One region of the Clostridium omnivorum genome, then DNA from elsewhere that is predicted to be linked to it. Evidence: riboswitches for the same ligand, from Rfam matches in the RefSeq annotation. Region 1 holds a riboswitch; each other region holds the start of a gene.
The links. Region 1 has a riboswitch for cobalamin ahead of bsdE14_RS20670 (ECF transporter S component). Riboswitches for the same ligand answer to the same signal wherever they lie in the genome.
Positions count from the first base shown of each region.

Region 2: it holds a riboswitch for cobalamin, as region 1 does, so the genes downstream of both, bsdE14_RS15060 (cobyric acid synthase) here and bsdE14_RS20670 (ECF transporter S component) in region 1, are expected to answer to the same signal.
Region 3: it holds a riboswitch for cobalamin, as region 1 does, so the genes downstream of both, bsdE14_RS18260 (energy-coupling factor transporter transmembrane component T) here and bsdE14_RS20670 (ECF transporter S component) in region 1, are expected to answer to the same signal.
Region 4: it holds a riboswitch for cobalamin, as region 1 does, so the genes downstream of both, hemA (glutamyl-tRNA reductase) here and bsdE14_RS20670 (ECF transporter S component) in region 1, are expected to answer to the same signal.

Region 1 covers NZ_BRXR01000001.1:4,344,040-4,351,619, reverse strand. The annotation lists gene bsdE14_RS20675 (PhzF family phenazine biosynthesis protein) at 1-675, shown strand, start outside; cobalamin riboswitch at 747-922, shown strand; gene bsdE14_RS20670 (ECF transporter S component) at 1,030-1,551, shown strand; gene bsdE14_RS20665 (alpha-ribazole kinase) at 1,541-2,278, shown strand; gene bsdE14_RS20660 (PhzF family isomerase) at 2,434-3,339, opposite strand; gene bsdE14_RS20655 (winged helix-turn-helix transcriptional regulator) at 3,504-3,860, shown strand; partial or broken gene bsdE14_RS20650 (family 1 glycosylhydrolase) at 3,870-4,021, opposite strand; gene bsdE14_RS20645 (WD40/YVTN/BNR-like repeat-containing protein) at 4,088-5,590, opposite strand; gene bsdE14_RS20640 (TerB family tellurite resistance protein) at 5,920-6,363, opposite strand; gene bsdE14_RS20635 (spore germination protein) at 6,554-7,580, shown strand, end outside.
Region 2 covers NZ_BRXR01000001.1:3,185,778-3,193,357, reverse strand. The annotation lists gene bsdE14_RS15080 (cobyrinic acid a,c-diamide synthase CobB) at 1-828, opposite strand, end outside; gene cobT (nicotinate-nucleotide--dimethylbenzimidazole phosphoribosyltransferase) at 829-1,902, opposite strand; gene bsdE14_RS15070 (pyridoxal phosphate-dependent aminotransferase) at 1,915-2,979, opposite strand; gene cbiB (adenosylcobinamide-phosphate synthase CbiB) at 3,002-3,940, opposite strand; gene bsdE14_RS15060 (cobyric acid synthase) at 3,945-5,432, opposite strand; cobalamin riboswitch at 5,571-5,762, opposite strand; gene cobU (bifunctional adenosylcobinamide kinase/adenosylcobinamide-phosphate guanylyltransferase) at 5,805-6,395, opposite strand; gene bsdE14_RS15050 (TIGR03943 family putative permease subunit) at 6,468-7,208, opposite strand; gene bsdE14_RS15045 (permease) at 7,249-7,580, opposite strand, start outside.
Region 3 covers NZ_BRXR01000001.1:3,865,827-3,873,406, reverse strand. The annotation lists gene bsdE14_RS18265 (ABC transporter ATP-binding protein) at 1-1,451, opposite strand, end outside; gene bsdE14_RS18260 (energy-coupling factor transporter transmembrane component T) at 1,439-2,305, opposite strand; cobalamin riboswitch at 2,380-2,558, opposite strand; gene bsdE14_RS18255 (hypothetical protein) at 2,664-3,011, shown strand; gene bsdE14_RS18250 (NUDIX hydrolase) at 3,008-3,616, opposite strand; gene bsdE14_RS18245 (D-alanyl-D-alanine carboxypeptidase family protein) at 3,759-5,000, shown strand; gene bsdE14_RS18240 (aminopeptidase) at 5,018-6,145, opposite strand; gene bsdE14_RS18235 (DMT family transporter) at 6,263-7,162, opposite strand; gene hypF (carbamoyltransferase HypF) at 7,304-7,580, shown strand, end outside.
Region 4 covers NZ_BRXR01000001.1:4,216,099-4,223,678, forward strand. The annotation lists gene ulaA (PTS ascorbate transporter subunit IIC) at 1-626, shown strand, start outside; gene bsdE14_RS19980 (SIS domain-containing protein) at 692-1,435, shown strand; gene bsdE14_RS19985 (DUF2238 domain-containing protein) at 1,592-2,212, opposite strand; gene bsdE14_RS19990 (YidC/Oxa1 family membrane protein insertase) at 2,333-3,226, opposite strand; gene bsdE14_RS19995 (TetR/AcrR family transcriptional regulator) at 3,498-4,034, opposite strand; gene cls (cardiolipin synthase) at 4,341-5,870, shown strand; cobalamin riboswitch at 6,026-6,196, shown strand; gene hemA (glutamyl-tRNA reductase) at 6,415-7,580, shown strand, end outside; gene bsdE14_RS20010 (NAD(P)-dependent oxidoreductase) at 7,569-7,580, shown strand, end outside.

The sequences.
Region 1 (7,580 bases):
ACTGAAGAAGTAGAGCTATGCGGACATGCAACTGTAGGAGTCTTTTCCCTGCTGCTTAGCCTAGGTGAAATAAAGCCTGGTGTGTACACGCAGGAGACTGGAGCAGGTATTTTAAAAGTAGAGGCAAATAAAGACATGTCTATTATAATGAATCAGACAATTCCAAGCTTTTATGAAATAATTTCAAAAAGCGAAATTGCAGATTCATTGAATATTACTACAGCAGGAATACAAGAAGACTTGCCAGTACAAGTTGTATCCACTGGACTTAGGGACATCATTGTTCCTATAAAAAATATAGAAATATTAAAAAGCATAAGACCCGATTTTGATAAAGTATCAGCAGTTAGCAAAAAATATAATTCAACTGGTTATCATTTATTCACTTTTGACACAGTTAATGGCTCAGATGCTCACTGCAGAAATTTTGCTCCGCTTTATGGAATATCCGAAGAATCTGCAACTGGTACATCCAGTGGTGCTCTTGCCAGTTACCTGTTTAAACATGATAAAATCAATTCAAAGGACGAAGAACATATTGTTTTTGAACAAGGTTATACAATGAAAAAACCATCAGAAATAATTGTATTCCTAAAGATTCATGAGAAAAATATTATTGAAGTTAAGGTTGGAGGAAAAGCTTTAAATTTATCTGAAATTGAAATTAAGATATAATTATTTTTTTATTTGCATCTGTAATATGCTTGTCATGGCTAATTAAATATGCTATATTATTAGTGAAATTATACATATTTACTTAAAAAGGTGCCCTTTATGGGAGAATAGGAAATGGGGTGAAAATCCTCAGCGGACCCGCCACTGTATACGGTAGAGTTTTTATTATACCACTGGTTTTCACTGGGAAGGTGAAAAACTTGCTAATCCGTTAGCCAGGAGACCTGCCTTTTATGAGTAGAATTTTTTAGGAAATCTGTAAGAGAATGATGGTAAAGTTCTTGAATACGCAATAAGTGTATTCAAGAACTTTTTTATTTTTATTAAATTAAATTTTTTAAGGAGAGTGATTTTATGAAAAATCAAATTAAAACAAGACAAATAGTTCTACTTGCTCTATTTATAGCAATGAGTGTTGTGGGGGGATACATAAAACTGCCTAATCCTATAACAAGCAGCATAGCCTTTGATTCTCTACCTGCTTATTTAGCAGCTCTATTGCTTGGTGGTATTCCAGGAGCAATAGTAGGCTTTTTAGGTCACATGGCCTCAGCTGGTCTAGGTGGTTTTCCTCTTAGCCTACCTATTCATATTTTAATAGGAATTGAAATGGCAATAATAATGCTCATATTTAACTTCTGTGCTAAAAAAACAAATATTATTATAGCAATTGTTATAGGTATTATATTAAATGGAGTAGTATGTCCTGCAACACTTATTTTAATTCCCGGTATGGGAATGCCCGTTTTTTTAGGTGCGTTGGTGCCTTTAACAGCTGCAAGTGTTCTCAATATAATCCTTGGAGTTTTAGTGCTCAAGCCAATAAAAAGAGCTATTCCTAAAGAAATGGTAGGTATTTTTAAAGGTGGGCTATAAAGGGAGAGATGTTGAAGTTGTTCAAATAGATAGCAATTACTCAATAGTAACCGCCTGTGATTCCTGCGGAGGAATTGGTCTTAAGCAAAATGATGTTGTAAAAGTATCACCCTATATCACAGGAAGGTTTACTGTTAGAGTGGTACTTATGGAGGTGCTTTCAGTTAATGCCATTCCAAAAACTATTAGCATTGCTATTTCAAACGAGCCAAGTCCTACTGGTGATGAAATTATTAATGGAGTTTTAGAAGAGCTCAAAGCTGCTAATCTGGGATCTATACCTATGGCTATAAGTACAGAGAAAAACATAGAAACAAGCCAGACTGCTCTTGGAATTACTGTTGTGGGAATATGTGAAAATGATAAAATTAGAGCTGCTAAATCTAGATCAGGAGATTTTATTTATTGTCTTGGAATTCCCAAGGTGGGAAATGAGATAAATGGATTATATGATAATGAGATAGTTCAGCTTAATTACATTAAGGAACTTATAAAATTAAATGAAATTAATGATATAGTTCCAATTGGTTCTAAAGGAATTTTTGAAGAAATCGAAATGTTATGCAAAAATGTTAATTGTAAATTCATATATGAACCAGAAGGATATGTAGACATATATAAATCTGCAGGTCCATCAACCTGTCTTGTATTTACATGCACTGAGCATATTAATTTATCTTCTTTAACCCAAAATCCTATTAAGCTAGGCAGACTTATGAATTTATAAAAGAACGGCATCAATTTATTTTTGTTAAATTGATGCTGCTTTTTTTATAATAGTTTCTTGGTTTTGAAATTCAGTTTGTTTTGGTATATCAATATTTTCTTCTTTTATAATTTATCTGCATTGTTCAGCTTAAGTTTAATTCCCTTATTTTTATCCTATAATAGTAGTTCAGATTTAAATATGATCACGGCACTTCCTGATACTTTAACTTCTACAGGCTCGTTATCTTCTATTTTTACTTCAACTTCAATAACTCCTGCGCGTTTTATAGCTTCTCCCTGCTTTGCTTTGAATTTAAATATTGAGTTGTCGTGCTTAATTAGATTATGATGAACAAGATACGCTCCTAAAGGACCATTTGCATTTCCTGTTACGGGATCCTCATTGATTCCTATTGCTGGAGCAAACATTCTGCCATGAATTAAAATATCACTATCTATAGAATCAACAGTGAAAACATAATAACCGTTACATTTTATATTCTTGCTTAACTTAGAAAGCGCATCAAAATTGGGCTGCAATGAATTTAAAGTTTCAATATTTTTTATACCTATCATAACCTTAGAGTGACCTGTAGACACAATCTGAATCTTGCAGTTTTCTAGCAAATCACTGCTTGTTATATTAAGGGCAGAAATAAGCTCCTCTTTATTTGTACCATCAATAAATTGGCCAAACTCAATTTTACCTTGAGTCATAACAATTTTGTAATCATCTTTTTCTTTTATTACATCAACTGGCAAAATACCAGCACCTGTCCTATGATAAACCCTTGAAGAATCAAGCCCCTTCTCAACTGCACGTGCATAATGGGAAGCTATTGTAGCATGGCCACATATTGGTACTTCGCTAGTTGGAGTAAAAAAGCGCACATTAGCATCATATTCATTACTACTAGAAGAAAATATAAAGGCAGTCTCAGAATTATTTAGCTCCCTTGCAATTTGCTGCATTTCATTGTCAGTTAATCCATCTGCATTTGTAATTACCCCTGCTGGATTTCCTGTAAATTTTTCCTTTGTAAATGAGTCAATTTGATATAAATTGTATTTTCTAGACATGATTTGACCTCCAAATATATTTTAGTATATAACTTGAATTCCTTATCTTAGCTTGTGGTAATTAATATCTAGATATTATATAATTAATTATAGTTTTACTTGAATACTCATACAAGTACGCACTTATTAGTCAGCTACTTACCATTTGGAAAGAAGGTTGCAGCGTGGTTAAGGATATAATTGAAAAATTCCCGAATCAGAAAAAAAGGCAGAAGGATTTTAAATGTTCTTTAGGTTTTGCCATGACGGTAATTGGAAGTAAGTGGAGAGCTATTGTACTGTGGCACATATTAAAAGGTCAGCCAATACGATATGGTCAGCTAAAAAAATCTATTCCTAGTATAAGCCATAAAATACTGGCTCAAGAATTGAAATACTTAGAAAGTGATGGACTAATTGAAAGAATTGCATATGCAACTATTCCTCCTAGAGTAGAGTATATATCTACTGATAGAGGAAAGTCTTTAGAACATGTATTAACTGAGCTATGCATTTGGGGAAGAAAATATATGGAAAAATAGCAAGACATTCCTTTTCTTTAATTGAACAGTTGCAAGCTTACTAAGGCTATACATCCCCAAGCTGTATAGCCAATTAATTCTACTCCATCCTCAATTGCTTCTGCTGCCTCTATTAAGTGATCTCTTGGATAGGAAATTCTATAATCATCTAAAAACGGTTTATACAAAGTTTTATTATAATTGGCATGCTGTGGCTCACTATCATATTCATACTCTATTCTTTTAATTTAATTTTGCGAAGCTTCCTTTATAAAGTTCCAGGTCTTTCCTTGATCCTGTGATTGATATAGGGCTTTGCTACCTCCATTATAATCTCCATCCGCTCCTTGACCAATCAATACACTAAATACACCATCTTTTTCAAAAGGCATTCCTGGTAAATCGAAAGGATTATAGGTTTTTCCATTAGCTAGTGTTACGTTTAAACTTGGAAAGTCTACCTTTTTAAATGACACTCCACCATCATCTGTGCGATACAGTTGTCCATTGCTGCCGCCACTGTGAGATAAGCATAAAAAACCAAGTTTATCATTCAAAAAAACTACACCTGCTGCAGTTCCAATGTTTCCGGAGAAAGGATCCTCATTAATTGTCTTCCATGTAACTCCACCATCTGAAGTGAGGTTTAATGAATATGCTCTACTTCCTGCAGCTGCTCCAGTTACTTCTAGGCGATAGCCAATTAACTCAGATAAATAAAATTCATCTGTAGAATTATTTGTTTTTTTAGAAATCTTTTTATCACTATTTTCTTTTGGGGGCTCAGAAAGATTTAGATTATCTAACCCGTCAATCAAGTTATATCTTACAGGAGTATACTTATTTTCTTTTCCAGGCACAAACACTGAAACGGTATATCCAATTATTTCAGAAATAGCCTTAACATCAGAATTTGTATTTCCCTTTGAATCAATATTAACTATACCTGATGAATTATACCCAAAGCTTCGTTTACCATAATAAATAATACCAAATTGTTTTTCAGGCCAATTACTAACTGTCTTTTTAAGTGGGATTACCTTCATTGTCTTTAGAAGTGGTTCTAAAAGCTTATCATCACTATAATCTGCATTCACATGACCATTTAAATATATAATTATATTTCTCGATTTTTTACTGTCATAACTAATTAAAAAGCTTTCTAGTACATTCTTAGAAGTTTTTCCATAAAGATATGTATCAAAAGACGTAATTTTTCCATTAGAATCAAAATTAATACTAAAACTATTTGAAATATATAATTTTTCTGGCATTGCTACTTTTTTATTGATATCTGTAAAAATCCCTTCTATGCCATTCTCATATATATTATCTTGCTCAAGCTTTACAGTTTTTTTATTTTTTAAATCACCTAAGATCCATGAAAGCTTTCCATTATAATTTATTGCGCTATGATATATTTTTACTCCATAAAAAATTGTTATAAGGCTAATAGCTATAATTGTTATAATTGTTGATATAGCTTTATAATGTGAGTAAAGCTCATTGCTATCTTCACTCTTTTGTGGTTCATTTGCACGTTTTTTTATTCTGTTAATTAATAAAATTATGAACCATGCCAAAAAGAATATCATACACCCAAAAAACACCGTTAAATTATTATGCAGTCTTCCAAACCTACATAAATTATTTAGTTCATAAAATGCAACCCAATAAACTAATATAAAAATTAAATAACCTGCAATTGACGTAATTAATCCTTTTTTTGTTATATGTTCGTTATTATTCATATTTCCACTTACTCCCCATAATTTTTTAGTACTAAACTTAATATACTTATATTCATTATAAAAAATTAACATTTTTTAATCATACAATACGGCACTATATTAAAGTTTAAAAACTATTGTCTTTTAAATTATATAACATTCATGAATTTATTTATATTTTAAATTGAATAGTTAATAAAACTGTTAAAATTAGCAAGATTTCTTTTACTTAAATGCGCAACAAAAAATAAATACATTTCTAAGTTCATATACTAATATATTTATAATTATATACTACGGTTATAAAAAAACATGGTGTCTTATTTTCTTACAAGACACCATGTTTTTTACTATTCTTCTATAAGTTTCAAAGCTGAGGCTTCTAATACTGCAATCTTTGTTTCGGCATCAACTATATCATTATCATAAGCAGTTTTTACTTTTTTAAAGTAATCTACATAAGCAGTTTGCTTATCACTGCTTATATTGAAGCTTCCAGCAAGATTATTCAAAAACTCTATTTCATTTTCCTCATAAGCACCATCTAATAATGCAACCCCAACGAGCTCAAAATAAATTATGTTTTTTATTTTAGAAGAGGCTTCTTTTAACTCTTTAACTGAAGCTTCGAAAGTTAAAGTTATGCGATTCTCAGAAGCTAAAGAAAGTTCTTCAACATAACTATCAATTAAAGCTTTCTCACATTCAGCATAAACATTATCTGCCTTAGCCAAATTTTCGATAAGACTAACAAAAGCAGCTGCTTCTTTTTTATTTAGTTCCTTTAAAAACATATACAATCCCCCTAAAATTAAATAGTATTAATAGTATCTTACAGCTTCTGGTGTTTGTTGTAAATATATGAGATGTTAAATTTTTGTTTATTTATGCTTGATCTATCAATCTTTTATACATTACATAAAACATGAATATATTTACTAAAATCACAAACACTAAATTGTAATAACAAAGGTGGTGATCTCAATGTATTCTTCTAAAACTAGTAATTTAGCAACAGATAAATTTAGTGACAGAGGAAAGGACATCCCTATAAGTGATGATATGAACTATAATCTTAATAAGTTAGGAGCTATTTTTGTCTATCCAGAAAATAAAGACTTTATCGTGAGGGATGTTAACATCAGTTCATTGGATTGTGATGGAAAGCTGATTTATCTATTGGGAACTGCTAGCACAGATTTAATTCAAACTGATATCATTAAACCTTTGCAGAGGAAAGTTACTCCTAGTTTTATTAATACTGAAATAGATGTAGGTACATATTTAATAAGAAATGTAATATCAAGTAGAAATGTTAAAATGGTTGATACTTACAAGCAAATTGTAGATGAAATTGTTAATGGAAATACTATACTACTTGTATATGGGTATACAAGGGCTATTTCAATATCATCTACAGAATTTGAAAGCAGGTCAGTTGAAAAGCCAACAGTTGAAAATTCAATTAGAGGTCCTAAAGAATCATTTACAGAGTCTTGTACGGTTAATAAATCCCTCATTAGAAAGTATTTAAAAGACCCAAAACTTGTTTGTGAAAGCCTTGTTATGGAAGGCTCAGTTTACAATGAAGTTTTTATATTATATATAAAGGACATAGCGTCTCCAGAATTAATTTCCGATATAAAAAAAAGAATTTACAAAATTAAATCAGATAATATTCAGAGTTTGTCCTATTTAGAACAATACATAGAAGACAAAACCTATTCAATTGTCCCTACCATGTTATTCACAGAAAGGCCAGATAGAGTAGCAGCATTTCTTCAGGAGGGACACATAGCAATAGCTATGCAGGGGTCTCCATACTGCCTCATAGCGCCTATAACTTTTTGGAACTTGTTTCATGTTCCTATAGATCAATATTATAGATGGCCATATGGGAATTTTTCTAGAATATTTCGCGCATTGGCAACTTTTTTAGCACTTTTAACCCCCGGTTTATATCTAGCTATCAGCAGTTATCACATTGATATGCTTCCCACAGATTTAACCT
Region 2 (7,580 bases), 1.2 Mb from region 1:
TGGGATACTCTTATCCTCAAGTGGACTAAAATATACTACCTCACCTAGCTCCTCTAAAAGTTCTAAATTTTCCTTGTAGTAAAAACTAAAAGCCTTATCCATGGCAACTGCAGTTGTAATACCTTTATCCTTTAGATGAAATTTATCCTTGTATACCTCTGTTTCTCTAAAAGCTTCAATTAAACTGTCCATATCCACATAACTTTCTAAAAGCTTGGAACATCTATCTATTTTTTCCCCTAACTCCTGTACTTCACTACTTTGTACAAGTCCTAAATGCCTTGACTTTAACTCTAATTCACTGCAATTAGGCACATATCCAAAAACCTTTATATTACAGTAGGTTTCTATTGAAAGCTTCAATAAATTATAATAGCCTTCTGATACGTTATTAAGTATTACTCCTGCAATATTGATATTATCAAAGCTTATCATACCATTTATTTCTGCACATAGAGTAGCAACCTGCGCTTTAGGGCTTATCACCAACACCACCGGTAAATTAAGTACCTTTGAAACATGAGCTGTAGAATATTCTGTATCTATTCCCTTCCCATCATAAAGCCCCATTACTCCCTCTATAACTCCGTAATGTCCAAGACCTCTAGAATAACTTGCCTTTACTCCATCTTCTCCCATTAAATATAAATCTAAATTTCTAGAAGACTTCTTAGTAATAAAAGAATGAAAGGCTGTATCTATATAATCTGGACCTACCTTATAACCCTGCACTTCATAGCCTCTATTTATAAGTGCTTTCATAATTCCCAAGGTTACTGTAGTTTTTCCGCCTCCACTGCAATTAGATGAAATTACTATACTCCTCATTTACTTTTCCCTTATATCAACTAGGTTTTCATTTGACATAATTGTTTCATTAAAGGTATACATATTATTCATGGCAGCTAATGCAGCTTCTATTATGTTGAATGCCATAGGACATCCAGTCCCTTCTCCTAGTCTCATTCTTAAATTTAATATTGGTTCAAGTCCTAATTCTTTCATCATATATGCTGCTCCTGGCTCCGCAGAAAGGTGAGAGCTAAACATATAGTCTCTAGCAAGTGGATTTAATCTATAAGCACATAGTGCTGCTGCTGAAGAAATAAAACCATCTATTACTATTGGCACCCTATTTTTAGCAGCTCCAAGATAACATCCGCATAGTCCAGCAATATCAAAGCCCCCAACCTTTGCAATAACATCTATTACATCCTCTTTGTTAGGTGAATTTAAGGTTATAGCTTCTGATATTACTCTTTTCTTGTTAATATACTGTTCCTCTGTAAGTCCAGCCCCTTTTCCCACTACTGTTTCAACTGGTAATTCGGAAAGAACACTGAGTACAGCTGCACTAGTAGTTGTATTTCCTATACCAACCTCTCCTGTACCCAATAAATCATAGCCTTCTGCAACAAGCTTATCTACTGTCTCAATTCCTATCTCTATTGCTCGCACGGCTTCTTCCCTTGTCATAGCAGATCCTTTAAGGATATTCTTAGTTCCTTCTGCTATTTTTTTATTAATTATTTTTGGATTATCAAACTTGCCCTTTACACCAATATCAACAATTGTTAACTCTGCATTATTATGCTCTGCAAGCACACATACCCCTGTTACTCCCATAGTAAAATAATTAGCCATAGCATAAGTTATCTCTTGGGGTGCTGCACTTACACCCTCATCACATACTCCATTATCAGCGCACATTACTACTATGTTTTTCTTGCTAATTTTGTTTTTTACCTTACCAGTAATTCCTGCCATTTTTGCAGCAATGTCTTCTAAAGCTCCTAAACTACCTATAGGTTTTATCAAATTATCTAGTCTTTCTTCAGCCTGTGCTATTGCCTCCTTATCAAGGTTTTCTATTTGTCTTAAGGTATTTTCTAATATCCCCATCTGTATATCCTCCTATATATTTTTTAAAGCATTTATGAGTGTTGCATTATTCTTTCTATCTTTTACAGCAAACCTTACGAAGTTTTCATCTAGTCCCTTAAAATTACTAGCTCTTCTTATTAGAATTTGCTTTTTTAAGCATCTTTCATATAGAGTATCACAATCAATGCCCTTAAGTTTACATAATATAAAATTGGCATGGGTTTTATAAACTCTGCTAATACATTTAAGCTTGCTTAGCTCCAGTTCTAAAAATTTTCTCTCTTCTGCAATCCATTTAAGGGAAGAAGCTGTATATTCTTTATCTGTTAAAGCGTATATTGCAGCTATTTCTGCAAAGCAGTTTATGTTCCATGGATTTTGCTTAGCTTTAAGTTGTTTAATTAAGCTTTTGTTGCTGCTAATACCGTAGCCAAATCGTATCCCAGGCATAGCAAAAAATTTTGTTATTGCCTTTATGATTAATAAGCACTTATATTTTTCAATCTCCTTAATAACACTGTGTTCTCTATCCCCTGTAAATTCTATAAAGGCTTCATCCACAACCACGATCTTTTTATTTTTCTCACAATAATTAAGTATTTCTTTAAACTTATCCCTATCCAGTATTCCTCCATTAGGATTATTAGGATTCCCAATGATAAAACTGTCAACCTCCCTCAATTTATTATTTATATCTTCATAATCATAATCCATATTCTCGTCTAAACTGGAATATAGAATTTCACACCTAGCTTTAACAGCACTTAACTCATACTCTAGAAATGATGGAGTTAAAATGAGAACCTTCTTACTATGTCCTATACATAAATCTATTACCTCTGATGCTCCATTTCCTAATACAAAGTTATCCTGAGTTAAATAACTAACCTTATAAGTTTCTCTTATATATAAATTTAAGCTTTCAATTAGCTTTCTATATTCTATATCTGGATACCTCACTAAAGCCTCTACAGCTTTATTCATATTATCCAAAAATGATTTTGGAACTCCTAACGGATTAATATTTGAACTAAAATCTATTAACTCTCTTCCTTTAAGCAATCCTGCTGAATAAACATCTCCACCATGTATCATTGCCATACTCCTTTAACAAGCTCTACTTTATGATAAAAACAATTAAATATATAATAATTAAAATAATCTCTGAAGCATACATTAGCTTTATAGTGTCTAAAATGTGTCTATATCCAAGTTCTTTATTCTTATTTCCTATAGTGGGCTTATACACAAGCTCTCCAAAATATCTGTTTATCCCACCTAATTGAACTCCCATGGCACCTGCTGCAGCTCCTTCAGGGTAGGCACAATTTGGGCTTTTATGATTTTTCCTGTCCCTCCACATTATCTTCAGGCTATGAACTATATTACCATTTACAATTGGTGCTGAAAGAGCAATAAGAATTCCTGTAATTCTTGATGGTATATAATTAAAAACATCATCTACTTTTGCTGGAAAAAAACCAATATATTTATATTTTTCATTCATATATCCCAGCATTGAATCCATTGTATTAATTGCCTTATATAGCATGGCGAGTGGTGCTCCTCCTACCATAGCAAAAATTAATGGAGCAATTACTCCATCTGAGGTATTTTCTGCTACTGTCTCCACATCCGCTCTTATAATTTCGTAAGCGTTTAACTCATTTGTATCCCTGCCTACAATATAGGAGAGCTTTATTCTAGCACCTTCTAAATTACCTTCTTTTAACTCTTCATAAACTTTTATAGCTTCCTTGTGCAGACATTTAGCTGCAATTACAGTCCATAAGAGTAATATATTAATAATATGGTATAAAAGCTTGTAATTACTGATAAGCCTTAAAATAATGAACGGAATTATAAAGCTTATAAAGCCAGTAACTAAAACTATTAATCCTCCCCAAAGCTTAAGAGTACTTTCCTTTTTACACAGCTTTCTGCCGCTCTTTTCAAGACAGCTTATTAGTTTACCAATATAAATTACTGGATGCGGAAACCAAGAAGGATCTCCTATTATAAAGTCTATTATTACTGCTGCAAGTATATCTATCAACGTATCACCAGCTTTTAGGCACAACGCCCATAATTTTATATATATATTCCATATTTAAGCTTTTTCTTACCGTATCTGCCAGCTTATCTAGCTCCTTTTCACGCAGGCTTTCATAGGCTATGGACTTTTTCTCCATAATTTTCTTTTCCCTTCTAATAGAATTTAGCAGCTTTTCTCTAAACTGAATTCCATCAAAGATTCCATGAATATAAGTGCCCATAATATTACCCTTTTCATTTATCGCACCATCTTCATAGCATACTTTTTCACCATTCTTTTCAACTATTTTAAATAAAGGTCTGCTTTCTTTACCATAACTACTTACTCCCATATGTATTTCATAACCATAAACACAGCTTGAGTCTTTTATTCCTTCAGCTCTAACTCTGGTAGTAACCTTATCATTATGAAAAACCGTATTTATATCAAGTAGTTCCATGCCTTCAATTTTCTCAAGTTCTGTTTCGGCAAAATAAGGGTCCACAATGCTCTTTCCCAGCATTTGATATCCACCGCATATTCCTATAATTTTCCCACTTTTACTGTATTCCTTAATACATTCTTCAAGGCCTGAATTCCTTAATGCTATTAAATCACCGATAGTATTTTTACTACCCGGAATAACCAATAAATCAGGCTTTCCAAACTCCTGTACTGAAGTAATAAATCTTACAGATACATCTTCTTCAGCTTTGAGAGCATCAAAATCAGTGAAGTTTGATATTCTTGGAAGCTTTATAACAGCTATATCAATAGGTGCATTAACATTTTTATTAAATTCCACAGCACCATCCTCATCCTCAAGCTGAAGCCTAAAATATGGCACCACGCCAATACAAGGAATATGTATAATATCTTCCAGCATATCAAGTCCAGGATTTAAAATCTCTACATCCCCTCTAAACTTATTTATAATAGTTCCTTTTACTCTTTTCTTTTCATCGTCGTTTAGGAGCAGCATAGTTCCAGCTAGAGAGGCAAAAACTCCTCCCTTATCAATATCCCCTGCTAAAAGGACTGGTGCGTCTACAAGCTCTGCCATGCCCATATTCACTATATCCCTATCCCTTAAATTTATCTCTGCAGGACTTCCTGCTCCCTCCATAACTACTATATCAAAATTCTTCTCCAGTTTTTCAAAATGCTCCTTAAGCATACTTTTAAATTCTAGTTTCAAGTTATGATATTCCATTGCTGTAGAATTTCCATACACCTTGCCATTCACTATTATCTGGCACTTTTTATCTGAGGTAGGCTTTAAAAGTATAGGATTCATATATGCCTCAGGCTCTAATCCAGCTGCATAGGCCTGAAGCACCTGGGCTCTTCCCATTTCTTTTCCGTCCAGCGTTATGTATGAATTTAAAGACATATTTTGTGATTTAAACGGTACAACCTTAAATCCATCCTGTTTAAAAATTCTGCATAGTGCTGTAACTAAAATACTTTTTCCTACAGATGAAGCTGTGCCTTGAATCATGATTCTTGCCATGAAAGTACCCCCTTATAATTCTAAGCCTATTAAAAAGAAAAAAAGTGGCAAGCTTTTCAGTTCACCACCTTTATAAAATAAAAAAACCGACCTAAAGTCGGAGTTATATCTATGTAAAGACCTTTCCCACCGAAAGCTTTGTAACTATGTACTCAGGCAGGTCTCCTGGCTTGTGAATCTTCCTCATCCCGACCTTCCTCAATGCTTTTCATAATTAATCATCGAGTGGTATTTCAAGATTTGTCCTCACTTACAGTAGCGGGGGCTGCTGCGGATTTTAACCGCATTCCCTTTTCACCCATTATAGGCACCTAAGTTTGTATTCAATTTCCATATCTAGTGTACAATACCTGTAATGACTTGTCAACTCCATTACTTTAACTTAACAGGTAGACCACAAGCGACTAAATATACCTCATCACATAATGAAGCTATAAATTGATTTATACTTCCAGCCATATCCCTAAAAATTCTGCTAATTTTATATTCAGGAACTAAGCCGTATCCAACTTCATTAGTCACCATTATAAGCGTCTTATTTAGCTCCTTTGCCTTTGAAATTAATTTATAAAATTGATTTTCTATTTGTTTATATAATATCTCCACTTCTTCTAATGACATATTATCGAAGTCTCGTTCTGTGCTAAACATTAAATTTGTAAGCATTATGGTAACACAATCCAGCATAATTGTATCTTCTTTATTGCTTTCCAGAACTAAATCTAAATCCTTAAATCCTTCATAGGTTGTCCATTTTTCATTTCTTCTTTCAATATGTTTTTTGATTCTGTTTTCCATTTCCGCATCAGTAATTATTGCTGTAGCAATATATAATACTTCATCCCTATTTTTAAGCATTTCTTCAGCATATTTGCTTTTCCCACTTCTACTTCCTCCAGTTACTAAAATAACTCTATTCTTCTCCACACTGAAACCTCCCTGCCTTCTCTTAGTAATAACCATTCAAATACTAATACTAATTATATACTCAATCAATTAATTGCAAAACAAAAACTGCATAAAAAACTGCAGTTTTTATTCATATATATATTTATTTACTGGATTATCTACTGTTTCCATATTCTCTATCTTTATTATAAATATTCTGCCGCCCTTCTTATCCCTAGTTGAGTCCACTATTCCATTAACTTTAACCCATTGATCCTGCTTAAAATCTTTTACATTCTCATACTGACATAATATAGCTATACTTTGTGCATCTGCTGCACAGCAGCTTAATAGCATTCTTCCAATTAAGAATTGATTTTTATCTAAGTCCTTTTCCTTTAAAATAAAGCCTTCAAATTCAACCTTTTTACCTTTATACTCATCAGTGTGTGTATTTAATTCATTAACAACATCCAAAAAATTTTTGTTATTTAAGATTATTTCATCCTTGTCTAAATAATTTATTCTTACAAAATCGTGTATATGCTCATGGTTAAAATGATTTTGTCCATTTACATATATTCCTTTATTTTCAGCGGCATCTGCATTCAACCCTTGTGGATTTACGTAAATCCCTAAAATTAGTGGTACCATAAAAATTACATATCCGTACTTAATTTTATTTTCTTTTCTACTGGTGAAAATCCTACCCAGCTGATAAACAGATAATATAATAAAAAATATAAATGCAAACTTAACATAGCCGTCCATTTTAGGGTGTATAAACAAGCTAATCCTCCCTGTAAAAATTAATGAGCCAATATAATAGGAGAAGCATACAAGAATAATAAACCAAACAATTTCATTTATATTTAATGTCTTCTTCAAATCAATTTTTCTCCTTTCACTTGAAACACTGGGAAGTATGTTAATATCCAAAAATCCATGATGGTATAAATCCAACTGCAACAGCTGCTAAGAAACAAATAGATATTATTAAAAATATAAGCTTTACTACAAATCCTAATTTAAAATTTCCGCTTAGCATTATAGTATTCTTTATATCAATCATTGGCCCTAATATTAAAAAACCAATAATAGAACCAACTGTAAATTGATTTAAAAAGGTTCTTGCTATGAAGGCATCAGTTTCAGAACAAATGGATAAAACAAAAGCTAGAGTCATCATAACAATTATTGAAGATAGGTTTCCTGAGCCTATTGATAAAATTAACTGTCTCGGAATAAAAGTTTGCAGTG
Region 3 (7,580 bases), 480 kb from region 1:
TATTGTGAAGCAAACTCCATATCGTGTGTTACAAGGATTATTGTAGTTCCATTTTTGTTTAAATCCTTTAGAATCGTTCCTAGTAGTTTCTTAACTTCGCTATCCAAGCCTCTTGTTGGTTCATCTAATAATAAAACTTTTGGCCTTAATACTAACATTGCTGCTATAGCAACGCGCTGCTTTTCTCCGCCACTTAAATCCCTAGGATTTCTGTCTTTAAGTTCAGTAATCCCTAATGCATTTAAAGTTTCTTCAATGACAGATAAATCCTTAATCTCATGATTATCCAGTGTAAACTTCAATTCTTCATAAACAGTATCTTTATATAAATAATCATTTGGGTTTTGTGAAACATAGCCAATAGTTTGTGAAACCTGCTTTAGTTTCATTTTTTTAACTTCCTTATCATAGAGTTTTATGCTACCTGAATACTTTAAAAGTCCTGTAATCGCTTTTAGAAGTGTACTTTTTCCAGCGCCATTAGCACCTAATATACCCAAAAACTCTCCTTCTTTAATTTCTAAATCTGTATCCCTTAAAACATTATTTCCTTCATAACCACAGTTAAGATTATTAATATTAATGACGGCTTTATTATTTGAGCTTATGCTCTGCTGTTGGTTAATCTTTATATTTGCAGCCTTAAGCTCCTTTCTTGCCTCTTTAAAGCTCTTAGGCATCCTATCTATGTTTAAATGCTTAAATAATTTTAAATATCCAGGAAGAAATCTTAATAGATACTCATCCTTACTGTTGTACATTTCTTCCTTTGAACCAGCAAAAGAGATTTTACCTTCTTTAATAACTGCTATTTTATCCGCCAAATCAAACCATCTATCAATTCGCTGTTCAATAATAATCAATGTTATTCCAAGCTCTTCATTAATTTTTTTTATTAGTGCAGCTACTTCCTCAGCTGCAGCTGGATCAAGCTGAGAGGTTGGTTCATCTAAAATAATACATTTAGGCATATATGCAACTGCAGAAGTTATTGATACCTTTTGCTTTTGACCCCCAGAAAGGGTATTAATTTTTGTATATGCTAAGTCTAGTATATTTGAAAATTGAAGCGATTCCCAAACTCTTCTCTTTATCTGTTCTTCTGGTACTGAAACATTTTCAAGTCCAAAAGCTATTTCTCTATGTACAGTGTTCATTACTAGTTGTTTTTCAGGATCCTGAAAAACCATAGTTATTTCTTTAGCTCTGTCTTTATGCTCTATTTTATCAACCTCAGTATTATCAAGAGATACTTTGCCAGATATAGTACCACCATAAAAATTTGGAATTGAACCACATAAACACTTAGCAAGTGTTGATTTTCCTGAACCAGAACTACCTAATAACAGTAAAACATCACCTTTTTCAATAGATAAATTAATACTATCTAAAACATTTTTATTGCTTTCAGGATATTTATAACTTAATCCTTCAATATCTATATATGCCATCTTTTACTCCTTGATTTTATTAAAAGCTGTATTGAAATTAAAACTGTAAGTGCAGCTATAAATACTGCTGAAATGCTTAATGCGTTATACATTGACATATTCGTATATACATCATACTTAACTTTTCCAAGAATATCGAAAATCAAATATAATGCTACAAGTAATAGGCTATTGCCAATTAAAAAGTAGTCATTATGAAAAAACTTTTGTCTTTCATATACGCTTCTTTTTGAACTTAAAAAGCCTCTAATATATGCAGCCTCACCTATATCAAAAGATCCATCTAATGAACTTTCCAAAAGTATAGAAAGTATAGGAACATAGCTTTTCACTTTATCTTTTAAACTCTTTCCTTCATAATTTACTCCTCTTAAGCTATAAATTTCTTTAATGCTGTTAATTCTCTGTCTCATTATGGCAAAAAGCTTAAAGGATATCATTAAAATCAATGTAGATTTTGGAACTTTACTTGAAAAATAAGACACAGCTCTATCGGAATTAAGTAAAATTGAAATTATCATAAAAATGTAGATAATAAGCAACAGCTTAAAAGCTAGTATACTTCCATATATCAATGCTTCTAAAGTAAAACTTTTGTTACCAATTGAAAAAAGCTTACTTTTTCCTTCATCTACAAAAATAAAGTTAATTGATACCGTAACAATAAAGAAGGGTATAAAGTAAATAATTCCAAGCTTAAACTTGTCTATGCTTTTCCAAGAATAAAATATAATAAAACAAGTTATTAGAACAGCTCCTAAAATCACTGGATTATTAGTTAAAAATGTTAATATCAGCAGCGAGAAACATATAACAGCAACAGTTAATATATGTAGAGTGTTTTCTTTTTTCATATTTCCTCCGAAAAATAAAAAACCGAACTAGAAAAAGCCCGGCAATAAATTACCTAGCCTTCCCTCCGAAGGTGGATTATACACAAATTGCATAAGATATCCTGACTCACATTTCATCCTCCTGGTAACCTTCCCTGATAAAATCAAGTGGTTATATACCATTTGTCTATGATTACAGTAGCGGGGGCTGTTGTGGATTCAAACCACATTCCCTCATGCAATTTTTATTTCATTTTCAATACTAGCATAACATTATTAACTGCTTTTTTCAATAGTTAACCCTGTATAAAAAATATTAAGTTTATATATGGTTATACTATTAATAAATAAACAAGTAATTTAAACGGAGGTAACTAATATGACTATAACAAGTTTATCTTTATCTTATTATTTTCTAGGAGTATCAATTATTGCCCTAGCCTTTTTATTTTACTTTAAGACTTTAGTAATAAAAACCTCAAAAGAAAATGAAAGCAGAGACAAAATAATTGGTAATATGAAAGATCCAGATGCTTGGAGAAGCAGAAACAATAAAATGTCCTATGTATCTCTATTTTGGACCATTGTCTCACTAGCAGCCTTCATATATCTTAAATTTTTTATGGCTTCAAGGTTAATATCAATAATCTATTTAATTGTATATTTATTTGCAGTAGCTCTATCCTTGATACTTTTTGGCATTGGAAGGAAAAAGGCAACAAGTTAAAGCTCATTTTTTAATATATCTATAAAGCTTTTAACTATCATTGCCGTAAATCCCCATATAATATATTCTTGATACTTATAAAAATACTGCTTTAATTTTCCCTTACTAAACTTATAATTCTTCCCCCCCTGAATATAGTTGTAAGGAAAATCATCTTTTAAATTTGGACCTATTTCTAATTCATATAATAAGGGCTCATTATTTATAAAAAACTCCAAGGGCACTTTAAAAATATGATCAACTTCGTCCCTACTTGGCTCTTCAGGTATCCTTTTAAGCTTAGCTATAAAAGGATACATAATAGAGCCATAGGGACTTATAAAATAATCCATTTCACCAATGTATTCTAAATCCTTTTCTTCAACATTAAGTTCTTCCATTGTTTCCCTAATCGCTGCATCCCTTGCAGCCTCATTTGCTTCTATCCTTCCTCCTGGCAAGCATATATCGCCTGGCTGACTCTTCAGTTGTTTTGATCTGACTTCAAAAACTAAATATTCCTTTCCCTCTTCTTCATATATCAAAATCATCACTGAACTTTTTTTATAATTTCCTATGATTCCTGCTTTTCTGTTCTTAAATATCTTATTTATGTCAATACTCAATAATATCACCTCTAAAATGTTATTGTATCTCCTACATTTATAATATATATTAAATAAAGAACTAATAAAATAATTTTTTTATTGTAAATTTTACCATTTAATAATATACTTTGTATATATGAAAAATATATAATTTGGAGAGATGGTTTTGAAGAAAAAAATAATTGTTTTTTTATTATTAATAATGTGTCTTTTCTGTGAAAATGCAGTTGCCGCCCAAACAGAGCCAAGTATAATAGGCACCTCCGCAATCACTGTTGATGTAGATACTAAAGAGATAATTTATTCAAAAAATATTGATACTAGACTTTACCCCGCAAGTATAACTAAGCTAGTAACCGCTATGCTGCTTTCAGAGAATAAAAAGCCTGGTGATATCCTTACATATTCAGAAAAAGCTAAAATGCAGGAACCATCTTCTTTAGATCTGCCTGCTTTGGATAAACTCACTGCCAAAAATGCTATGGACGCTATGCTCTTATATTCAGCCAATGATATAGCATATATGATAGCAGAAAACATCAGTGGCAATATTAATAACTTTTCCATTCTTATGAATGATAAAGTAAAAAACCTAAATTTAAAAAATACAAATTTTGTAACTCCCAACGGGCTTCATGATCCAAATCACTATACGACTGCCTACGATTTATCCGTTATAGGCAGAGAAGTATATAATTATCCTTGGATAATGGATACAATAAAGAAGAGCAACAGCACTTTTACAACTGAGACTAACCAAGAAATTACTATTAAAAATACCAATAAACTGCTTGGAAAAGATGGTTGTATTGGCGGAAAAACCGGTTATACCTCAGATGCCGGAAGATGTCTTCTTGCTCTTTATGAAAGAAATGGAAGAAGAATTTTAGGTGTGGTTTTAAAATCTGAATATGATAAAAATGATACCGTAGTTTTTAAAGATATGGAAAAAATAATTAGCTGGAGTTATGCTGCTTCAAAAGAACCGATTATAAAAAAGAATTCCATTATAAAGACTCTCGACACTGAATACTGTATTATTCCTTTCTTAAACAGTGATACAAAATTTAACATAAGCCCGTTTAATAAACTGTCTAAGAAAATACAAATTGATTTTACGGTAAAAGAAGATATACTAAGATACAAAAACGATGTTGAATATGAGACATCCTTTGAAATTAATAAATTTGATCCAAGAAAATTAGATGTGAATACACCTGTGGGAAAATTAGAAGTTAGGGATAGAGATACTACATATTCATACAATATATACCCTACAAAGAACTTTGATAAAAGCTATATAAATAAATTTATTATTATTTCATCTATATCTATTATTTCATTTGTGCTTTTAATTATTTTAGCTTTAGCTATTAAAAGAAAAAGAAGGACCTCTAAATAAGACGTCCTTCTTTTATATTATAAATTATATTTTTCTAGAATTCCTTCTATAAAATGTCCATTTTCGTAGAACAATTCTCCATCGGCATAAATTTTACCGCCATTTCTCATGTCGCAAAGCATATCCCAATGAATTGATGATCTATTTAATCCACCTGCTTCAGGCATAGAATCACCTATAGCCATATGTATTGTTCCACCTATTTTTTCATCGAACAGCATATTCCTTGTGAAATTCTTAATTCCGTAGTTTGTACCAATAGCTACTTCTCCAAAATTGCTGGACCCTTCATCAGTAGCTAAAAGAGCTAATAGTAAATCTTCACCCTTCTTTGCTGTGGCTTTAACAACTTTACCTTTTTCTATTTCTAGTCTTATGCCTTCAATTTCTTTTCCAGCATAAATTCCTGGGAAGCTAAAGGTTATATATCCATTAATACCATCTTCTACAGGTGAAGTAAATACTTCCCCATCTGGAAAATTAACCTTACCATCACAATTAATCCACTTTCTCCCTGATACGTTAACCTTTATATCTGTCCCTTCTGATATAAAGTGCAATTCTTTTTTTGTATCAAGATATTTAACCCATCTTTCTTGCTCTGCGCTTACTCTCTTCCATTCTGCTACTGGGTCTTCAGCATCCAATAATCCTGCTCCATAAACAAAATCTTCATATTCACTAAAGCTCATTGAAGCTTCTTGTGCATCTGCATAAGTTGGGTATTGAGTTCCACACCATCTTAAGCTTCCGTCTCCCATCTTTGAGGAGTATATTGTTCTCCAGCTAGTTGCGCCTTTTGCATTTAATTGCAACTTCTCAGATGGTATATTTGAATTTGACTTAGTATTTCTTGAGCCCCAAGCTGAAAGCCAAACATCAGCTTTTTCTAAGGTGTTTTTCATTATGAAGTTTTCCTGCTGAAGTTGTTCAGCTGTGCTATATTTTAATTTAACTTCAGCTACATCGCCGGAATTTAACATTGTTTCTACATGTGCTCCAGCTTTAACTGCTTCTTTTACTACCTCTACCATCCATGGTGTTGCAACTTCGTCACTCATAACAAAAACAAATTCACCTGGTTTTACTTCTGTAGAGTAATTTACTAATAGTTTTGCAAGTTTATTTAATCTACTATCCCCCATGATTGTATCCTCCTAAATTTTACTAGTACACTGTTATCTTATCAAACTTTTAAATTTCATACAACATATTTATTTCAATATTTACACCCTAATGAAATAAAAGTTTTAATTTTCTCACTAAACTAAATCCTCAAACTTCTTTAGATTAAACCTTTCACCAAATCCCACTAGAAAAACACCTAGTATTATTATTGCACTTCCAACCACCTGCCATACCGAAATAATTTCATTAATTAAAAGTTTTGCTGAAATTAAGCTTACAATTGGTTGAAGATTTATATATGTAGTGATAACTGTAGCGCCTAAATGCTCCAAACAGTATATATACATCGCATAAGCAATACAAGAGCAAAATATAGCTAAAAAAATCAAATTTAAAGAAGCTTTAGTTGATGGAATTGTAAACTTGCTAAATAGTAAAGATGGTGCTAAAAATACGCATCCCCATATGCCTTGATATGTAGTAATAGTTATACTCTTGTATGTTCCTTTAAATTTACTAGTTATTATATTATAAACAACCCAAGTTAATGCAGCTGCCAATGCCATTAAGTCACCAATAGTACCCTTTGAAAATAAACTTATTTTTTCTTTTGACACAATTATTATTACTATTCCTACAAAACTTAGTGCAGCTCCTAAAACCTTTGGTATAGTCATCTTTTCCTTAAAAACTATTTTCTGTGCAAATAGTGTAAAAACAGGAATGGAAGATAATAATATAGCTACATTAGATGCTGATGTAAAAAGTACTGAATAATTTTCAAAGAAAAAATACAAGGCAACTCCAGTAAGTCCTCCTAGTGCCATCTTTAGTCTATCCTCTTTCAATATCTTTTCCTCAGGATATCTTATCTTCATAACAATAAACAAGATTATGGAAGCTATTAAAAATCTATAAAAAGCAGTCAATACCGGATTTATCTCTGCAACAACAACCTTAATACTTAGATAAGACACCCCCCAAATAAGCATTATTATAACAGCCAAAATATGTGCAAGTTTCTTTTCCCCCATTGTTAATGCTCCTTTACAACTAAGTTAATCATTCATTTAATTATATACTAAATTAGTATACAGGTATACTTTAAGTTTTTATCATAATTAATTATAATAGTACTTGAAATACTATTTGACACTTTAAAGCGAGGATAAATTATGAACAAAAGAATTTTTATTAAAGTATCTGGAATTGTTCAAGGGGTCGGCTTTAGACCTTTTGTCTATAACTTAGCAACCTCTCTTAAACTTAAAGGATGGGTAAACAACAATTCAGAAGGAGTTTATATAGATTTGCAGGGATCTGAGGCTGACCTTGAGAGATTCATCTACAACTTAAAAAATAATCCCCCAACTCTTTCTTATATAGATAATATTGAAATCGAAGAAAAGCAGCTGCTTGATTATACAGATTTTTCTATTAAAGAAAGCGAGA
Region 4 (7,580 bases), 130 kb from region 1:
AAGTTTCAATTACTGGTTCAATTACTATATGCATAACTTATATTGTTATGGCAATTATACTAACAGCTAACGGCTTTAGTCCAGCTAAGGTTTGGGGTTATGCCGGCGGAAAAACTGGAATGTTCACTTATATTTTTACACATGCAATTTATTTTGGTGTAGGTGTTACCGTATTGCTTCAAGGTGTTCGTATGTTGATTTCTGAAATAGTCCCCGCATTTAAAGGTATAGCTGACAAGGTTGTTCCCGGTGCTATTCCTGCACTTGACTGCCCAATCGTATTCCCGTATGCACCAAATGCTTTAATTCTTGGATTCATAGTAGCTATGATTACCTCAGTTGTTACAATTGTTTTGACAGCAGGAGTATTCCCAACAGTTATAATTCCTTTAACATTTACTTGTTTCTTTGAAATAGGAACTGCTTCCATCATAGGTAATGCAACAGGTGGAGTAAGAGGCAGCATTGTGGGTGCAGCAGTTTCTGGTGTTATAATGGTATTCCTGGTTGGCTTTGGTTCATATTTCTTCAGCCACACTATTAACTCATGGATGCTTGTATACGGTGGTCAGGACTTCTCATTATGGGGTATAATAGAAGGCTTAATTGCTAGACTAATATCTTAAATTAAAATAATAATTTTAAATAAGGCATTTCAGTTTGAAGTGCCTTCGTTCTTCGGAGGGTAAATATGAATTTCGATTATATTGATAGAGTTTTTCAGCTTATTAAAGTTATACAAATTAAAGAAAAAGAAAATATGGAAAAGTGTGTTGAGCTGCTAACAAAGGCAATACTGGATAAAAAGTCTATATATACCTTTGGGGCAAGCCATGCAGGCATATTAAGCGAAGAAATGTATTACAGGGCAGGCGGCCTTATGATGATGAATCCTATATTCGGAAGAGAAATCATGCTTGATACCTCTCCAATTACAATAACAAGCAAGATGGAAAGATGTGTTGGCTACGGAACAATACTTGCTAGCAAGGTCCATTTTAAAAAGGATGATGTGCTTATAATTCACTCTGTTTCAGGCAGGAATCCCGTTTCCATTGAAATGGCCATTGCTGCAAAGGAAAAGGGCGTAAAAATAATTGGACTTACGAACTTGGCATACTCCAAGTCTGTTTCCTCAAGGCATCCGTCAGGTAAGAATCTTTATGAATTTTGTGATATAGTTCTTGACAATCATGGTGATATTGGTGATGCCTGTGTTTCTGTAGAAGGCTTAGATCAGAAGGTAGCCCCGACTTCTACTGTCATTGGTGCAACAATTTTGAACTCAATAGTGGCAGCTACAGCTCAAAACCTGGTTAAGAAGGGCATGAGAAGACCGCCTATATTCTATAGTGCAAATATTGATGGCGGCGATGAGCTAAATGAAAAATTGTATGAGGAATACAAGGATTCAATCCACTATGATTTTATATAAATTTTAAAGGTCTCTCCGGAGACTTTTTTCTATAGCTCTGATTGTAATAATTGATATCATGAATGCAAAGTTGATTTGATGTATAAGAAAAATAAAAGGATTCTAATTTTCAGTTAGAATCCTTTTATTTTAAGAAGAAACCTGCTGAAATTGATATTACAATGAATCAGTCTTATGAGTGGCTTTAAAAATTGAAATGCATGAATTTGCTGTAGCATTTTTTACTATCGGTACACAGGCAACTACAGCACCTATAGTTCCACATATGATATCACCCATTGTGTCATCTAAGCTAGCGTTTTGACTTCTTAATCCGAAAAGTTTATCTGTTGTAAATTCATGAATTTCCCAAATACCAGCCATAGCAATAGAAAAGAACAGACTGAAAAGTACCATAGTTTTTAAATTTAAATTATCTATTTTATTATTATTTAAATGATTATATATTGATAACCCTAAAAAGCATAGGATAAAACCTGAGAAAAAATGTTCAATTTTATCAAGATGCGGAATTATTGTATAGCCTCCGAACTCATTAGCTAGGAACATGGTAACAAAAATGAATGCTAAAATTGAAAATCTTAGAGCAGGAAAAATATCTATTTTAGTTATTTTAATTATTTCCTTCATAACACACAATACTGCTGAAATTAACAATGGCTGTATAGTTTTAGCTTTATTTCCTCTAACAAAAAAATAGATAAAACAAATTAAAGCAAGAATGTATAAAAATATTTCAAAGTAATCATTAAATACATATTTTCTTTTGCTTTTCATTTATTATTCCCCCATAAAAATTTATTTATAGCAATTAATATTTACTAGATCCATTTAGTTAAGGGATTTTAAAGACTTTACAATAATAGACCTAAGTTAATAGCTTGGATACATTTTTTATTAATTTGACTTTTGTACTAAAGCCTCTCTTGGTTGTTTATTAATTATAAATTTATTCATAAAGATCTGCTGAGCGATTTGAAGGATATTTGAAATAATCCAATAAAGTCCTAGTCCAGTTGGAACACTAAAAGATATAAAACCAGTCATAATTGGTGAAACTAGTGACATACTTTTTTGCATAGAATTTTGAGCAAGGTTGTTATCTTGTTGAGGAGTTTGATTCATGGAGTATTTCATTGAAATATAAGTAGTAGCCACAGCAAGTATAGGTACTATAAGTAGAATCCAAGCTTGTATGTCCGGCGAACTTCCAAAAAGTTTACCAGAATCAAGAGAAGGTATTGCTCCAAGGTTGATACCAAAAAAATTCATATTTAATAATTGGTCTTTTGATATAAGGCCGTTTATACTATATAGCTTGTCAGTATTTTGCGAAAAATAATTAATTATGCTTAAGTCATGTATAGAAGAAGCTTTTACAGCACCAGTAGGGATCAGGCTAAATAACTTGCTAATTGTTTCTGCAGGTACTCTGAACATGTACTTTAGCGGTTGTGAAATTACATAGTATAAGGAAAAAAGAATTGGCATCTGTATTAAAAGAGGCAAACATCCACTTGCAGGATTTATATTATTTTCTTGATATAGCTTCATTGTTTCTTGGTTAAGTCTTTCGGGATCATTTTTATATTTTTCTTGAATTTTCTGTAATTGCGGTTGAACTTCGCCTATCTTTGCTGTGGAACGGTACTGCTTAATTGTTAAGGGAAGTACTAAGGTCTTTATGAGAACAGTAAGAAGAATTATGGATATTCCATAGTTTTTAAAGGCTAAAGTATTATATATTATTCTTAATAGTGTACCTATAGGGTAGGAAATAAAGTCTAGCATTTTAACAGCACTCCTTTGTCATATAGAATTTTAATTTGAAGTTTGAGACTTTTGCCGAATATTTATATATATATTAAATACAATGTTACTGTACCGGTTGGACGGTATATTAATATTATCAAATTAAAAATAGGCTGTCAATTAAATAGTTTATAATAAATAATATAGATACAAATGAGGCAATAATACTTCTTATAAGATGTTTTTTTGCCATAAATAAAAGGAACTCATATTGAGTTCCTAAAAAACTTAATTATAGTAATAAAATTATTTAACACTCTTTTGCTAAGTTCATAAGCCTCTCCATAATCGCTTTTTTTGTATCTTCAGGATATACATCTATGCCAAGAAGAAAAGAAGATGCTATTCCATCGCAGGCTAGGCTTATTATAATACCTAAAATAGGATCATTTAATCCATTCATTTTCTCAAACCATTGTTTACGATTTTCTAAAACTGGCTGAAGGAGCTCTTGATTTAAGGCAAATGCGGCTATAATTCCACTCATTGTATTGTAATCAATCTTAGCAGTATTAAATTGTTCTCGTATATAGCTTATAAACCAGCTATTAGGAAAATCAGAAATTGTAGTATTCTCTCCTGCCGCAACTTTTGACTCAAATAATGCTAGATTATTCTCAATAAGCCCTTTCATTAGCGCATCCTTGCTGGGAAAATGGTATAGAAGTCCTCCCTTACTAATCCCGGCTTCTTTTGCTACTTCCTCTAAGGTGAAAGAATTTAGGCCTTCTTCCATAATCAATCTATTGGATACCTCAAGAATCTTTTGTTTTACTGGATTAGTCATAATATCAACCTTTCTATATAAAAATTAAATTTACAAATTAATATCTATCATTAAATTAATGGTTATGTTATATTAAATACAATATTACTATACTGGTTGAACGGTACAATAATGTTAACAAATTATATAAAAGCTGTCAATTAAGTTGATTGAAATAAGTAAAAGGCTATATGTAAAATATTATTGCTATATTTAACACTACTTATATAGTATCACTTAGGACCATATTAAATCACTAGTTATTTATAATGGCAATGAAAAATTTAACGCTATGGATGAGGCAAATTAGTTTGGAGGGGTACTAAAATGAAATTTTTTAGGATAATGAACAGTAGAATATTTATTACTTCAACTTTGCTCCTAATACAGCTTATTTGGTTTATTCTTTTTCTAATTAGACTAACAAACTATTATGCTTGGATAAATGCTGCATTTTCAATATTAAGTATTTTGATTGTCTTATATATTATTGGAAATGATGAAAATGCTTCCTATAAGATTGCTTGGATTATTCTAATAATGGTACTGCCTTTGTTCGGAGGCCTTTTTTATCTATTCTTTGGTAACAAAAGGCCCTCTAAAGTAATGCAGCTGCGCCTAAGTAGAGAACATAAAAAATCAATTGATTTGATGAAGAAAGAAAGTAGTATTCTTAAAGAAATAGGTGATTTAGATCAGCGTGTTCAAGGAACTTGCAGATATCTGCAAGAAAAAAGCTTTTATCCGGCTTATAAGAATTTAGAAACTACCTACTATCCTTTAGGAGACATCATGTACAAAGATATGCTTTTAGAATTAGAAAAGGCTAAATATTTTATATTCCTTGAGTATTTTATCATTGAAGAAGGAATCATGTGGAATAGTATACTTGAAATACTCACTAGAAAAGCAACCGAAGGTGTAGATGTGCGAATGATATATGATGATGTAGGGTCTCTTTTCTTGCTTCCAGGTGATTTTGAAAGAAAGATGGAAAAAAGGGGAATTAAATGCATGGCATTTAATAAGTTTAGACCAATTCTTTCTATGGTAATGAATAATCGAGATCATAGAAAGATTTTAGTTATTGATGGAAACATAGCTTTCAATGGAGGTATCAATCTAGCAGATGAATATATTAACGAAAAGAAAAAATATGGTCATTGGAAGGATACAGGTGTAAAAATAAAGGGAGATGCAGTTTGGAGTTTTACATTGATGTTTTTAGAAATGTGGAATACGTTTAGGAAAAGTACGGATATTCTAGAAAACTATAAATCTGATCATAGTTATGAGGAAAGTCTAGAATATGATGGCTATGTGCAGCCATTTTCAGATTCACCTTTTGATGATGAAACAATTGGACAAAACATTTATATAGAATTATTATCACAAGCAAAAAGGTATATTTATATTTTTACTCCTTATCTCATTATTGATAATGAAATGAAATCTGCTCTTTGTATGGCAGCTAAAAGGGGAGTAGATGTTAGAATTGTTACACCAGGTATTCCAGATAAAAAAATTGTTTATAGGCTTACCCGATCCAATTATGCACCTCTTCTAAAGGCTGGAGTTAAAATATATGAGTATTCTCCAGGATTTCTTCATGCTAAAAGTTATGTTTGCGATGATGAATTTGCAGTAGTAGGGACTATCAACATGGATTTTAGAAGTTTATATTTGCACTTTGAATGTGGAACCTTTATGTATAGAACTAAAGCTATAATGGATTTAAAGAAGGACTTTGTAGAAACAATTATAAAAAGTAAGGGGATAAATATAAATGACTGCAGGCATGGATTTTTTGGCACACTATTTGATGCCGTGCTTAGGATGTTTGCTCCACTTTGTTAATTAATTTATAAATACTACAATGCAAAAAAGTAACCAACTAGAAATGACTATAATTTTGAGATAGGTCCGCTTTCATTCTGTATTAAGTAGCAATATTTGTAATCAGAATTTATGTCTATTGAATAATATATAAACATAGTATATAATCAAAGTAGAATTTAATATTTGTTTTAGGTACATTAAGTTTAATAGGGAAAGTGGTGAAAATCCACTACAGCCCCCGCTACTGTATACGGAGACGAATTTCGACCACTGGCTTTTATGCTGGGAAGGTGAAAGGAGGGAGACCCGTGAGTCAGGAGACCTGCCTAAAATCAAAAGCTAATCCTTCGGTGGGAAGGGAAATGGCATAGCATTTTAGACACATGATTAAGCTGATTTTAGCATTTTCAGTATGTGGGAAATTTGTGATTGTTAGACCTCTACCTCAAAAGGGTAGGGGTTTTTTATTTTGTAAAAAATTGTAGAATTTTTCTGCAAGCATGGCAAAAGACCATTATATTAATATCAGAAAAAGGATAAATTAAGTTTTGGAGTTGATAGAATGTTACAGCTTATCGGTATTAAAAGTAATTGCACCGTTGAAATCAGAGAAAAGCTTTCAATAATACCTAAGCATAGTGAAAGAACAATTAATGAGCTTCTAGGATTATGTAAAGAAGTAGTGGTACTAAGTACATGTAATAGAACGGAGATATATTTTGATTGTGAAATAAGCGATGAAGGTGTAGTAGAAGAGATTTTCATTAGATTAGGATGGAATAAAAAATTTATTAACTATATATTTCGAAAAAAAGAGGAAGAAGTAACTAAGCATTTAATGGAGCTTTCCTGTGGCTTTTATTCAAAAATTTTAGGTGAGGATCAAATACTAGGTCAGGTAAAAATAGCTTATGAAGAGTCCTTGAAGCTTAAGGCAGTAAGCAGAGATCTTCAACGTCTTTTTCAACTAGCCATAACTTGTGGAAAGGAATTTAGAGATAAGGCAGAACTTTATAAAATTCCAGTATCTTCCTCATCCATAGTTGTAAAGGAAGCATTAGCTAAAGGTGCAAAGAAGTTTATGGTTTTAGGTTATGGAGAAGTTGGGCAATTAACTTGTAAATATATTTTAGGCATCAATTTTGAAAGTTTGTATATAGTTGTTAGAAATGGAAGCTGCATTGATATTAATGATCATAGGATTAGAGTCATACCTTTTGAACAAAGAAAGTATCATTATAAGGATGTGGACTGTATTATAAGCTGCACATCGGCACCTCATACTGTAGTGTCAAAAAATGATATTCCTGATAAAAAATTAATTATATATGATTTAGCAGTGCCGAGAGACGTTGATAATGAGGTAGCCTCACTAGAACAGGTTGAAGTATATGATATTGATAAAATAAGCCTTATAGATGATGAAAATAAAAAAATAAGAGAACTAAAAATGAGCGAGTTTAAATACATAGTTGATAAATATATTAAGGAGTATAAAGATTGGCAGTGTATAAAGGAAATAACGCCTCAAATTACAAAGATAAAGATTACTGGAGAAAAAATATATAGCAAAAGATACAATACTTTTGTTAATAAAAAACATACTAAGGATAATGAAGTTTTGGCAAGAACTTTATTGAAGAGCACCTCTGATGCATATGTAAATAAAGCTATAGAGGTTTTAAAAGAAGAGTATTTGAAGGGTAGGGGTGAGGAATGCTTGAAAAT